Regions from separate parts of the Isoptericola nanjingensis genome, predicted to be linked through region 1. Evidence: riboswitches for the same ligand, from Rfam matches in the RefSeq annotation. Region 1 holds a riboswitch; the other holds the start of a gene.
What was found. A riboswitch is a leader RNA that binds a small molecule or an ion and turns the genes downstream of it on or off. The one in region 1 is predicted to bind FMN.
Positions count from the first base shown of each region.

Region 2: it holds a riboswitch for FMN, as region 1 does, so the genes downstream of both, ribD (bifunctional diaminohydroxyphosphoribosylaminopyrimidine deaminase/5-amino-6-(5-phosphoribosylamino)uracil reductase RibD) here and pnuC (nicotinamide riboside transporter PnuC) in region 1, are expected to answer to the same signal.

Region 1 covers NZ_JBNOZL010000009.1:154,966-161,521, reverse strand. The annotation lists gene ACQP6G_RS18675 (class I SAM-dependent methyltransferase) at 1-538, shown strand, start outside; gene ACQP6G_RS18670 (TetR/AcrR family transcriptional regulator) at 549-1,361, shown strand; FMN riboswitch at 1,470-1,611, shown strand; gene pnuC (nicotinamide riboside transporter PnuC) at 1,738-2,457, shown strand; gene ACQP6G_RS18660 (histidine phosphatase family protein) at 2,563-3,156, shown strand; gene ACQP6G_RS18655 (acyl-CoA dehydrogenase family protein) at 3,131-4,375, opposite strand; gene ACQP6G_RS18650 (NUDIX hydrolase) at 4,640-5,122, shown strand; gene ACQP6G_RS18645 (Nramp family divalent metal transporter) at 5,220-6,556, opposite strand, start outside.
Region 2 covers NZ_JBNOZL010000003.1:227,186-233,741, forward strand. The annotation lists gene der (ribosome biogenesis GTPase Der) at 1-795, shown strand, start outside; gene ACQP6G_RS06505 (hypothetical protein) at 847-1,887, shown strand; FMN riboswitch at 1,957-2,086, shown strand; gene ribD (bifunctional diaminohydroxyphosphoribosylaminopyrimidine deaminase/5-amino-6-(5-phosphoribosylamino)uracil reductase RibD) at 2,227-3,294, shown strand; gene ACQP6G_RS06515 (riboflavin synthase) at 3,298-3,912, shown strand; gene ACQP6G_RS06520 (bifunctional 3,4-dihydroxy-2-butanone-4-phosphate synthase/GTP cyclohydrolase II) at 3,909-5,237, shown strand; gene ribH (6,7-dimethyl-8-ribityllumazine synthase) at 5,234-5,761, shown strand; tRNA gene ACQP6G_RS06530 (tRNA-Pro) at 5,813-5,886, shown strand; gene ACQP6G_RS06535 (IS256 family transposase) at 6,194-6,556, shown strand, end outside.

The DNA.
Region 1 (6,556 bases):
GTACCCGCTCGCCGAGGTCCACGGCATCGACGTCGACCGTCCGTCCGTGGCCGCCGCACGGGCGGCCGCCGCGGAGGCGGGCCTCGAACGGCGAGCCTTCTTCCACCTCGCAGACGCCGCAGAGCTCGCCGTCGCCCAGCCCTACGACGCGGCGTTCGCCTTCGAGTGCGTGCACGACATGCCGCGCCCGGTCGCCGTGCTCGAGGGCGTGCGCCGCGCGATGCGGCCGGACGGCGTCGTGGTGGTCATGGACGAGGCCGTCGCCGACGAGTTCCGCGCCCCGGCCGATGACGTCGACCGGATCATGTACGGCTACAGCCTGTTCGTGTGCCTGCCGGACGGCCTGTCCACGACCCCGTCGGCCGGCACGGGCACCGTGATGCGCCCGGCCACGCTGCGGCGCTACGCGCGTGCGGCGGGCTACGCCGGCGTCGAGGTGCTGCCGGTCGACGACTTCGGCTTCTTCCGGTTCTACCGGCTGCAGCTGGGGTCCACGGACGAGCGGACGCCGGAAGGACGACCGGCGGTGCCGGAGTAATCTCCCAGGCATGACCGCCGTCCGGACGCACACCCACGCCCAGGCCGTCGACGCCGCGATCGACCTCTTCTCCCGGCAGGGCTACGAGCAGACCACCGTCGAGGAGATCGCCGACGCCGCCCGCGTCAGCCGTGCGACGTTCTTCCGCCGCTTCCGCTCCAAGGAGGACGTGGTCTTCGCGGACCACGAGCTGCTCCTGGAGGAGGTCGTCGTCATGCTCGCGGAGACCCGGCCCGAGGCGCGGGCCAGCGAGGAGTCGGGCCGCGCGCCCGAGCGGGCGTGGGACCCGACCACCGACCCGTACCTCGAGGTCTGCCGCGCGGCACGGCTCGTCTTCGACCACCACGTGGGCCAGCGCGAGACGTCGATCGCCCGGCACCAGCTGCTGCAGCAGGTGCCCGCGCTGCGCGACCGCGAGCTGGTCACGACGCACCGCTACGAGCGCGCGTTCACCGCCTACCTGCGCGACACGCTGCCGCCCGACCGGTCCACCACGACGATGTCGATCGCGTTCGCGGCGTCCGTCGTCGCGGTGCACAACGCGATCCTGCGGCGCTGGCTGCGCAACCCCCACCTCGACCTGCGGCCGGAGCTGGAGGAAGCGTTCGCCGACCTGCGGCGCGCCGCCGTCTCCCCGTTCCCGCACGGCGACGACGACTCCGCGCCGTCGTCCGCCCCTGCCGGCGACACCGACGTCGCCTCCGCCGGCGAGGCCCGGACGGTCGCGACGGGCGGCGACGGGAAGCGCGTCGTGGTCACGGTGCTGGAGCCCGGGGCGGGGCCGGACGACGTCGCGCGCGCCGTCCGCGACGCGCTGGCCTGACCGTCGGTCGAGACGGCCGGACACGATGCTGCCGCCGGGAATGCCGCTGTGGCATCCTGAGTTGTGCAGGACGCCGCCGGGACCTCCGGCGGTGGAAAGACACGCACGTACGTGCTCCGGGGTCGGTGAAATTCCGAGCCGGCGGTGACAGCCCGCGACCCGGCCTCCACCCGCAGACGCGGGGAGAGGCCGGCTGACCTGGTGAGATTCCAGGGCCGACGGTCAAAGTCCGGATGGGAGGAAGCACGTGCGGCACGCACCCGTCAGGGTGGGTGCCGCCGGGTGTCGTGCCGCCGACGACGGCCCTACGGGGCCCGACGCGGCGAGCGCCGACCCCTCACCCCGGACGCCGCACCTCGGACCGGGAGAGTGAACGATGGACGCGATCGACGCGTTCTTCAACGCCACGCTGACCATCGGCGACCAGCACATGTCGTGGCGCGAGATCGTCGGCAACCTGTTCGGCCTCGCCTCCGCGCTCGGCGGCATGCGCCGCAAGGTGTGGGCGTGGCCCGTCGGCATCGTCGGCAACCTGGTGCTGTTCACGGTCTTCATGGGCTCGTGGTTCGGCGACTCGAGCCGCGCCGACATGCTCGGCCAGGCGGGCCGGCAGGTGATGTTCCTGATCGTGTCGATCTACGGCTGGGTGCAGTGGCGGCGCACCGAGCGTGCCGCCCTGGAGGTCCGCGCCGACGGCAGGATCCCCGCCGACGGCGGCGCCGCGGTGCACCCCCACTGGGCGACCTGGCGGGAGCGCGTCGGCATCGTCGTCGTGATGGTCGGCGGCACCCTGCTGCTCACCCCGCTGTTCCGCGCCCTCGGCTCCTACGAGCCGGTGTGGTCGGACGCGTGGATCTTCATGGGCTCGCTGGTCGCCACGTACGGCATGGCGAAGGGCTGGGTCGAGTTCTGGCTGGTCTGGGTGGCAGTGGACGTCGTGGGAGTGCCCCTGCTCTGGTCGGCGGGCTACTACGCCACGGCGCTGATGTACGTGTTCTACGGCGTCTTCACCCTGACCGGGTTCTTCGTGTGGTGGCGCGTGCACCGGCGTGAGCAGGCCCAGGCGGGGGCGACGACGCCCGCGGTCGCGCCCTGACGGCGCTCACCGCGGCAGTTCGGGCTCGGCGCGGCAGCTCGAGCTGCCGTCGGCCATCCCTGGACTCAAGGTCGTCGGTCCGCGAGGCGCGGGCAGACTGGCCCCGTGCGCGTCACCGTCGTCCGTCATGCAGCCCCGCACGTGACCGATGACGTCCCTCCGCACGTCTGGCCGCTGTCCCGTGCAGGCCGTGTCGCGGCCCGCGGGCTCCGCCTCCCGGAGGGCGCACGTGCCGTCGCGAGCGACGAGCGCAAGGCGGTGGAGACGCTCTCCCTCGCGCTCGGCGTCGCCGACGTCCCCACGGACCCGCGGTTCGGGGAGATCCGGCGACCGCCCGAGCCCGTCTCCCCGGAGTTCCGGGAGGCGCGGCGCGCCTGGGTCGAGGGCGCGCCCGACACGCGGCACGACGGGTGGGAGTCCGCGGAGGGCGCGGCCCGCCGGTTCGACGACGCCGTGCGCGACCACGCCGGCCGAGGCGACCTGGTGGTCGGGACGCACGGCATGGTGCTCACGGCATGGCTGGTCGCGACCGGCCGCGTCGCCCCTGGTCCATCGGCAGGGGCGTTCTGGCTCGGGCTGCGCCTCCCCGACGTCGTCACCGTGGACCTGGCCGGGGACGACGACGGGGACCCGCGCGGCTGCGCGGGTCCCCGTCGTGCGAAGGCTGCAGGGCTCAGGCGAAGGCCGAGACCCCGGTGATGTCACGACCGACGATGAGCGCCTGCATCGACTCGGTGCCCTCGTAGGTGTGCAGGGCCTCGAGGTCGGCGAAGTGCCGCGCGACGCGGTTGCCGAGGAGGATGCCGTTGCCGCCGAGCATGTCGCGGGCGATGGAGGCGACCTCGCGGGCCTGCCGCGTCGTCGTGTACTTCGCGAGCGAGGCCTGCTCGCCGGTGAGCGTGCCGGCGTCCGCCAGGCGCGTGATCTGCGCGACGAGCAGCTGCATCTGCGTGACGAGCGAGAGCATGCGGGTGAGCCGCTCCTGCACCATCTGGTTCTTGGCCAGCGGTCGGCCGAACTGGATGCGCTGGGTCGAGTACGCGGCGGCCGCCTCGTAGCAGGCGACGGCGTGCCCCACGGCGGACCAGGCGACGGCCAGGCGGGTGGCGAAGAGGACGGCGGCGGTCGCCTTGAACGACGTCGCGCCGGGCAGCGCCGCGCTCGCGGGGACGAAGACGTCGTCGAGCACGATGTGCGCCTGCCAGATGGCGCGCAGCGAGACCTTGCCCTCGATCGTGGTGGCGGTGTAGCCGGGCGCGTCCTGCGGGACGATGAAGCCGTGCACCTGGTTGTCGCCGTCGTCGCCGACGAGGCGGGCCCAGACGACGGTGATGTCGCCGCACGAGCCGAAGCCGATCCACTTCTTCTCGCCGTCCAGGACGTATCCCTCGACGCCGTCGCGGGTCTCCCTGCGGGCGGTGGTCTCGAGCGAGACGGAGTCCGAGCCGTGCGTGGGCTCGGTGAGCGCGAACGCGCCGAGGATCTCCCCGCGCGCCATCGGCTCGGCGTACTGCTCGATCTGCTCGGGCGAGCCGTGCATGACGATCGACCGCAGCGCGAGGCCGCCCTGGACGCCGCAGATCGTGGCGACGGAGCCGTCGCCGCGCGACATCTCCATGCTGGCCAGGCCCTCGGCCATGAACGAGACCGACGGGCGGCCGGGGACGTCGACGCCGTCGCGCAGGAAGTCGCGCTCGGCGAGCTTCTTCACCAGGTCGAACGGCACCTCGGCGCGCTCCCAGTAGCCGTCGATGACGGGCAGCACGTCCTCCTGCACGAACTCGCGGACGGCGAGCTGGTGGGCGCGCTCCTCGGGCGTCACGTCGGCGAAGGCGCCCACGTAGTCGAGGTCCAGCGGCTGCGAGACGTCGTAGTCGGGGGCGGTCACGCCGGGCATGACGGGGGCGTTGCGGGTCATCGACGACCTCTCTCTGCGCGGGGGTCCGTTCCGGGCCCGGTGAGGAGTGCGGACCGGCGCCGTCCGAGGCTGGTGGTGGCCGGCGCCGGTCCTCCTCCATCGTCACCCGCGACCGGGTCTCACGTCAAGCGATACTCCGTCTCACCGCCTTTGCCGAGGTAGTACAGCCCCCGGCGGGGTAGTCAGTGACCTGGCGAGGTAGTACCGGACCCGGCGAGGTAGTCCACTGCTCCGCGAGGGAACCGCCCGGGTCACACTGTGACCATGGCGACGACCAGCGCAGGCCTTCTGCTCTATCGCACCTCGGACGACGGCGGCCTCGAGGTGCTGCTCGGGCACATGGGCGGCCCGTTCTGGGCGCGCAAGGACGAGGGCGCGTGGACGGTGCTCAAGGGCGAGCTCGAGCCGGACGAGGAGCCGCACGCCGCCGCGCTGCGCGAGGCGGCGGAGGAGCTCGGGCTGCCGCTCCCCGCGCCGTCGTCCCCCGACGTCGACCTCGGCGAGGTACGGCAGCGGTCCGGCAAGCGCGTCCTCGCCTGGGCGCGCGAGTGGCCCCCGCCGGGGCCGGACCTGGACCAGGTCCGCAGCAACACCGTCGAGATCGAGTGGCCCCCGCGGTCGGGGAAGCGGATCGAGGTGCCGGAGATCGACCGGGTCGCCTGGCTCTCCCCCGACGACGCCCGCCGCCTCGTCGTCAGCGCGCAGGCCGCGCTCGTCGACCGGCTGGAGTCCGCGCTCGGCCGCTGACCCGTACTACCTCGCCGGGCCCGGTACTACCTCGCGGGATCCGGTACTACCTCGCGAGATCCGGTACTACCTCGCCGGTTCCGTTCTGTCGCGACGGTCAGCCGGTGAACGTCAGCCAGAGCAGCGCGACGTTCAGCGCCACGATGACCGCGGCCACGGCCCACGCCGCGACCTGGGTGGCGAGGCCGTTGCGGAACCCGCCGAGCAGGCCGGCGTCGCGCGTGATCCGCACCAGCGGGATCATCGCGAACGGGATGCCGAAGCTGAGCACCACCTGGCTCACGACCAGCAGCCACGTGGGCGACACCCCCGTCGCGAGCAGCACGATCGCGGGCACGAGGGTGACCAGCCGCCGGGCGAGCAGCGAGACGCGCACATGCAGGAGTCCGGACATGATCTCGGCGCCGGCGTAGGCGCCCACCGACGTGGACGCCAGCCCCGACGCGAGCAGCCCCACCCCGAACAGCACCGCGACCGCGGGGCCCAGCGACGACTCGATGGCGGCGTGCGCGCCCTCGATCGAGTCGGTCCCCGTGCGGCCGGGCAGGTTGGCCGCCGCGAGGAGGAGCATCGCGATGTTCACGCTGCCGGCGAGCACCAGCGCGGCGACGACGTCCCAGCGCGTGGCGGTGAGCAGGCGGCGGACCGCCGACGGCGACGGCGGGCGGGGCACGGTGACGTCGCCGTCCCCGACCCCGCCGTCCCCCAGGTCGTCGCGTCCCTCGGCCCCGGCGGCGAGGGCGTGCCGCCGCTGCACCCGGGCGTCGTGCCGCACCCGGTCGCGGGCGAGGGAGGAGTGCAGGTAGATCGCGTGCGGCATCACGGTGGCGCCGAGCATCGACGCGGCGAGCAGCACCGACTCCGGGCCGTCGAGGCGCGGCACCAGCCCGCCGAGCACCGCGCCCAGGTCCGGCGGCGAGAAGAACAGGCCCGCGCAGAACCCGACGGTGAGGACCGCGAGCATCGACGTCACGACCGTCTCGAAGACGCGCTGGCCGCGGCGCTGCTGCACGGTGAGCACCAGCATCGACACGACCCCGGTGATGATCCCGCCCAGCACCAGCGGTACGCCGAAGAGCAGGTGCAGGGCGATGGCGCCGCCGATCACCTCGGCGACGTCGGTGGCCATCGCGACCACCTCCGCCTGCGCCCAGTAGGCGATCCGGCCGCGCCGGGAGAGGCGCTCGCCCAGCACCTCGGGCAGCGAGCGCCCGGTGACCACGCCGAGCTTGGCCGACAGGTACTGCACCAGCACCGCCATGACGTTGGCGACGACCAGCACCCACACCAGCAGGTACCCGAACCGCGCCCCCGCCGTGAGGTTCGCCGCGACGTTCCCCGGGTCGACGTACGCGATCGCCGCGACGAACGCCGGCCCGAGCAGGGTCACCAGGCGCGCGGGACGCACCCCCTGGGCGGGTCGGTCGAGGGTCG
Region 2 (6,556 bases), on a different contig from region 1:
GCCGGCCCGCGCCGCGTCGCCCTCGTCGGCCGCCCGAACGTCGGCAAGTCGTCGCTGCTGAACAAGATCGCCGGCGCCGAGCGTGTCGTCGTCGACGAGACCGCGGGCACCACCCGCGACCCGGTCGACGAGCTCGTCGAGATCAAGGGCGTGCCCTACTGGTTCGTCGACACCGCGGGCATCCGCCGCCGTGTGCACCAGACGCGCGGCGCCGACTTCTACGCCTCGCTGCGCACCCAGGCCGCGATCGAGAAGGCCGAGGTCGCCGTCGTGCTCGTCGACGCCTCGCAGCCGATGACCGAGCAGGACACGCGCGTCATCTCGCAGGCCGTCGACGCGGGCCGGGCGCTCGTCATCGCGTACAACAAGTGGGACCTCATGGACGACGACCGTCGCCCGTACCTCGAGCGCGAGATCGAGCGGGACCTGGTGCAGGTGCAGTGGGCGCCGCGCGTCAACGTCTCGGCCCGCACGGGCTGGCACACCGACAAGCTGACGCGCGCGCTCGAGACGTCGCTCGAGTCGTGGGACACCCGCATCCCGACCGGGCGCCTCAACGCGTTCCTCGGCGAGCTCGTGGCCGCCCACCCGCACCCGCTGCGCGGCGGCAAGCAGCCGCGCATCCTGTTCGGCACCCAGGCCTCGACGCGCCCGCCGCGGTTCGTCATCTTCGCCACCGGGTTCCTCGAGGCCGGGTACCGACGCTTCATCGAGCGCCGCCTGCGCGAGACCTTCGGGTTCGAGGGGTCGCCCATCGAGATCAGCGTCCGCGTGCGGGAGAAGCGGCGGCGCTGACGCGCCGGTGAGCCGCCGACGAGTCGCTGATGAGCCGCCGATGAGTCGCCGATGAGCCGGGCCCCGCTGGCCCGCCGTGGTCGCCTGCTGCGCCTGGGCGCGGCGCGCGACACGTCCGCGGTGCGCCACCTGGTGACGTTCCTGGTCGTGACGGTGGCGACGGTGCTCGTCACGCGGTTCCTGCTCGCGGCGTCCGGGTACCCGCAGGTGGGCGGCGGCGGGCTGCACGTGGCGCACGTCCTGTGGGGCGGGCTAGGCATGGCGCTCGCGGTGGTGGTGCTGCTGTCGTGGGTCGGGCCGGCGCCGCGGTCGCTCGGTGCGGTGCTGGGCGGCGTCGGCTTCGGGCTGTTCGTCGACGAGATCGGCAAGTTCGTCACCTCCGACAACGACTACTTCTACGAGCCGACGGCGGCGCTGATCTACGCGGTCGTCGTCGTGCTCGTGCTGCTCGTGGAGGCCCTGCACGGGCGACGGGCGCACCACCCCGCGGAGTACCTCGCGGTGGCGACCGACCGCGCCGTGGCCGGCGTGGCGGGCGGCTTCACGGACGTGGAGCGCGAGGAGGCGCGGGCGCTCGTGGAGCGGGGCCGCGGCGAGCCGGCGGCGGAGGAGGTCGCCGCGCTGGTGGAGGCCGTGCCGCGCGACGACGTGACCGTGCCGGACCCCGTCCGGGCGCTGGTCGTCCGGGTGTCCGCGTGGTTCGCCGAGGCGATGGAGCACCGGTGGGCCGCCGCGGTCGTGACGGTGGCGGTGCTCGCCACCAGTGCCGGGTCGGTCGTGGTGGCGCTGCGGGTGCTGCTCGGCGGGATCGCGGTGCCGTCCTGGGTCGGCGTCGGGATCCTCGTGGCCGTCGCCGCGACCGTGGCGTGCGTCGTGTGGGCGCTCGTCGTCGGCCCGCGGGACCACCGCGCGGGGGCGGTGTGGGTGCGGCGCGGGGTCCTCGTCAGCCTGTTGGTCACCCAGCTGCTCGCGTTCCGCGCGGTGCATTGGGTGGCGGTGGCGGGCCTGGTGGTGGATCTCCTCGTGCTCGTCGCCCTCGGCGTCGCGCTGGGGCGGGACGACGAGCGGCGCACGGCGCGCGGTCGCGGGTGAGACGTGCGCCACTCGGGCTTGCCACGCGGGCGCGGGCCGTGGCACGGTCGGCGATGACGAGCGAATTGCTCGCGTGCTCTGGGGTCGGTGAAATTCCGAGCCGGCGGTGAAAGTCCGCGACCCGGTCACAGCCTGTGACCGGTTGACCAGGTGGAACTCCTGGACCGACGGTCAAAGTCCGGATGGGAAGCGCACGCGACGGCTCCCCGTCCGGTCCGACCCCCGGCCCCTCGGCCGGTGTCGTCCTTCGTGACGACCGTCCGCGACCGGTCGGTGCGAGCACGTCCGACCCCGCCTTCCTGCCCCGGGGTCCGCGACCGGACGACAGGGGCAGGACGGATGAGCGCCACCACGGCAGAGCGCGCCGCGATGCAGCGTGCGCTCGAGCTGGCCGCGCAGGGGCCGGCACGAGGACCCAACCCGCGCGTCGGGTGCATGCTCCTCGACGCCGACGGTGCTTCGATCGCGGAGGGCTTCCACCGCGGCGCGGGCACGCCGCACGCCGAGGTCGAGGCGCTGCGCCGCGCGACCGAGTCCCGCGGCCCGGGCGCCGCGCGCGGGACCACCGCCGTCGTCACGCTCGAGCCCTGCAACCACCACGGCCGCACCGGTCCCTGCGCCGACGCGCTTCTGGCCGCGGGGGTCGCGCGGGTCGTGCACGGCCAGCACGACCCCAACCCTGCCGCGTCGGGCGGCGCCGCACGCCTGCGCGCCGCGGGCGTCGAGGTCGTCGGCGGCGTGCTGGCGGACGAGGCGCGCGCGCTCAACGCCGTCTGGACGCGCGCGCAGGAGCTCGGCCGTCCCGTCGTCACCTGGAAGGTCGCGAGCACGCTCGACGGGCGCTCCGCGGCCGCCGACGGCACCTCGCGCTGGATCACGGGACGGGCCGCGCGCCACGACGTGCACCGCCTGCGCGCCGGGGTGGACGCCGTCGTCGTCGGCACCGGCACCGCGCTCGCCGACGACCCCGACCTCACCGTGCGGCACGCCCCGCTGACGGGGCAGCAGCCGGACCGCGTCGTCGTCGGGCTGCGGGACCTGCCCGCGTCGTCCCGGCTCGCGCGCGCCGCGGCGGCCGGCGAGGCAGTGATCCACCTGCGCACCCACGACCCGCACGAGGTGCTGGACCTGCTCTGGTACCGCGAGCACCGGCACGTGCTGCTCGAGGGCGGGCCCGCGCTCGCCGCCGCCTTCTGGCGCGCCCGGCTCGTCGACGACGTGGTCGCGTACGTCGCGCCCGTGCTGCTCGGGGTCGGCGCGTCGGCCGTCGCCGACCTCGGCATCGGGACCATCGCCGACGCCGCGCGCCTCGACCTCCTCGACGTCGCCGTCCTGCCCCGGGACCCGGACGACCCCACCGACATCCCCACCGTGCGGCTCGCCCTGCGGCCGCGGAAGGAGCGCTGAGCCATGTTCACCGGAATCGTGGAGGAGCTCGGCACCGTCGTCGCGGTGCGCGAGCACGCCGACGGCGCCCGCCTCACCGTCGCCGCCGACACCGTGCTCGAGGGCGTCCGGCTCGGCGACTCGATCGCCGTCGACGGCTGCTGCCTGACCGTGGCGGAGACGGGGGTGCACGACGGCCGCGCCACCTGGACCGCCGACCTCATGGCCGCGACCCTGGCCCGTACGAGCCTCGGCGGGCGGCGAGCCGGCGACCCGGTCAACCTCGAGCGCGCGCTCGCGGCGGACGGACGGTTCGGCGGGCACGTCGTGCAGGGCCACGTCGACGGCGTCGGGACGGTGCTCGCCCGCACGCCGGGCACGCAGTGGGAGGTCGTCGACGTCGCGCTGCCTCCGGCGCTGGCGCGGTACGTGGTGGCGCAGGGCTCGATCGCCGTCGACGGCGTGAGCCTCACCGTCGTGGACGCCCGCGACGACGCGTTCACCGTGAGCCTCATCCCCGAGACCAGGGCCCGCACGACGCTCGGCTCCCGCGCCGTCGGAGAGCGGGTCAACCTCGAGGTCGACGTGCTGAGCAAGTACGTCGAGCGGCACCTCGCGGCGACGGTGGCGGCACGATGAGCGGCGCCGTCGAGCGCGTGGCGCGGGCGATCGACGACGTCGCGGCGGGCCGCCCCGTCGTCGTCGCGGACGACGCGGACCGGGAGAACGAGGGCGACCTCATCCTCGCCGCCGACGCCGCGACGCCGGAGCTCATGGGCTTCCTCGTGCGGCACACGAGCGGCCTCGTGTGCGTGGGCGTGGCCGGGGACTCGCTCGACCGGCTCGGGCTGCCCCTCATGGTCGAGGCGAACGAGGACGCCTACCGCACGGCGTACACGGTGACGGTCGACGCCGCCACGGGCGTCTCGACCGGCATCTCCGGCGCCGACCGCGCCCGCACCGCACGCCTGCTCGCCGACCCGAAGGCGGTGCCAGCGGACCTCACCCGGCCCGGGCACGTGCTGCCGCTGCGGGCGCGCCCCGGCGGCGTCCTGGAGCGACGCGGGCACACCGAGGCGGCCGTCGACCTCGCGCGGCTGGCCGGGCGCGGGGAGGCCGGCGTGCTCGCCGAGCTGGTGCACGACGACGGCACCATGATGCGGCTGCCCGCGCTGCGGGAGTTCGCGGCCGAGCACGGCCTCGCCCTGATCAGCGTGGCCGACCTCGCCGCCTACCGGCGCGCCACCGAGATCCTCGTCGAGCGCGTCGCCGTCACGACCCTGCCCACCCGGCACGGCGACCTCGTCGCCGTCGCCTACCGGGACACCCGCACGGGGAACGAGCACGTGGCGCTGGTGGCCGGGTCCCTCGACTCCCTCGCGGACCCGGCGCACGGGCCGGTGCTCGCGCGCGTGCACTCCGAGTGCCTCACGGGTGACGCGTTCGGCAGCCTCCGGTGCGACTGCGGGCCGCAGCTCGACGAGTCGCTGCGCCGGGTCGCCGAGGCCGGCCGCGGCGTCGTCGTCTACCTGCGCGGGCACGAGGGGCGGGGGATCGGCCTGGCCGCCAAGCTCGCCGCCTACGCCCTGCAGGACGGCGGCCGGGACACGGTCGACGCCAACCTCGACCAGGGGCTGCCCGCCGACGCCCGCGACTACACCGCCGCCGCTCACGTGCTGCGCGACCTCGGGGTACCCGGCGTGCGCCTGCTGACCAACAACCCCGCCAAGGTCGACGGCCTCGTCGCCGGGGGAGCGGCCGTCGCCGAGCGGCTGCCCCTCGTCCTGCCCGCCCACCCGCGCACGCTGGGGTACCTGCGCACCAAGCGCGACCGCATGGGGCACGACCTGCCCCACGTGTCCGACGCCCTGCACGACATCCCGCACGACATCCCGCACGACACCGGAGGAACCACGATGGACCGCACCCCGACCGCCCCGATCGTCGCCGGAGCGGCCCGATGAGCGGCGCCGGCGCCCCCGCCGCCGCGCCCGTCGACTGCTCCGACCTGCGCGTCGCCGTCGTCGCGGCGAGCTGGCACCAGGTCGTCATGGACGGTCTGCTCGACGGCGCGCTGCGCGCCTGCGCCGACCACGCGGTCGCGGAGCCGCGCGTCGTGCGGGTGCCCGGCTCGTTCGAGCTGCCCGTGGCCGCCCAGGCGCTCGCGGCCTCCGGGTATGACGCCGTCGTCGCGCTGGGCGTCGTGATCCGCGGCGGCACACCGCACTTCGACTACGTGTGCGCGGCCGCGACCGACGGGTTGAGCCGGGTGGCGCTCGACCACACCGTGCCCGTGGGGTTCGGCCTCCTGACGTGCGACGACGAGCAGCAGGCCCTCGACCGCGCCGGGCTGGACGGCTCGCACGAGGACAAGGGCTACGAGGCCGCCGCCGCCGCGCTCGCCACCGCGCGGGTGCTCGGTGACGTCCGGAAGGCAGCGGTCGGCGGTGCCCGCGTCGATGCAGGAGCAGTGTCCGACCTGGGGTAGTATTTCGGTCGGCCCTGCGGGGTGGCACCACGGTGCCACGTGTGGGGTCGACGGGCTGTGGCGCAGCTTGGTAGCGCACCTGACTGGGGGTCAGGGGGTCGCAGGTTCAAATCCTGTCAGCCCGACAAAAGCCCAGGTGAGAGCTGTTTCTCACCTGGGCATTTGTCGTTTCCGGTCGTTGTTTGACGGCAACTCGCAGGAAACTCGGGTCCTTGCCGGGTGGTCGATCGTGGCGCTGGTGCCTGATCTCACGGCGATGAGACTGCAAAATCCGCGGAATCCCGGGCTTCACATGGGGTAGGGCTGGGCTGAGTTGAGTCCCGCAGAGTGGTGTAGCGCGGTCGCCGGGATCGTCTTCGACGAGACGAAGTGCGGCCACCGCGTGATCCTTCGAGAGAAACCCTTCACAGCACCCTCGAACGGAGCATCACGATGACCGCACCTGCCATTGTCGACCCTGCCGGCCTGCTTGGCGAGGCCCTGACCGAGGCCTCGCCGGACCTGATGCGATCGCTGTTGCAGACGGTGATCAACGCCCTGCTCAGTGCCGATGCCGACGCGGTGGTGGGCGCGGAATGGGGCCAGCGATCGGCGACGCGCACGACGCAGCGCAACGGCTACCGCCACCGCGACCTGGACACCCGGGTCGGGACCCTGGATGTCGCGATCCCGAAGCTGCGGTCCGGTTCGTACTTCCCTGAGTGGCTGCTCGAGCGCCGCAAGCGGGCCGAGTCCGCACTGATCACGGTGGTCGCGGACTGCTACTTGGCCGGAGTGTCCACCCGCCGGATGGAC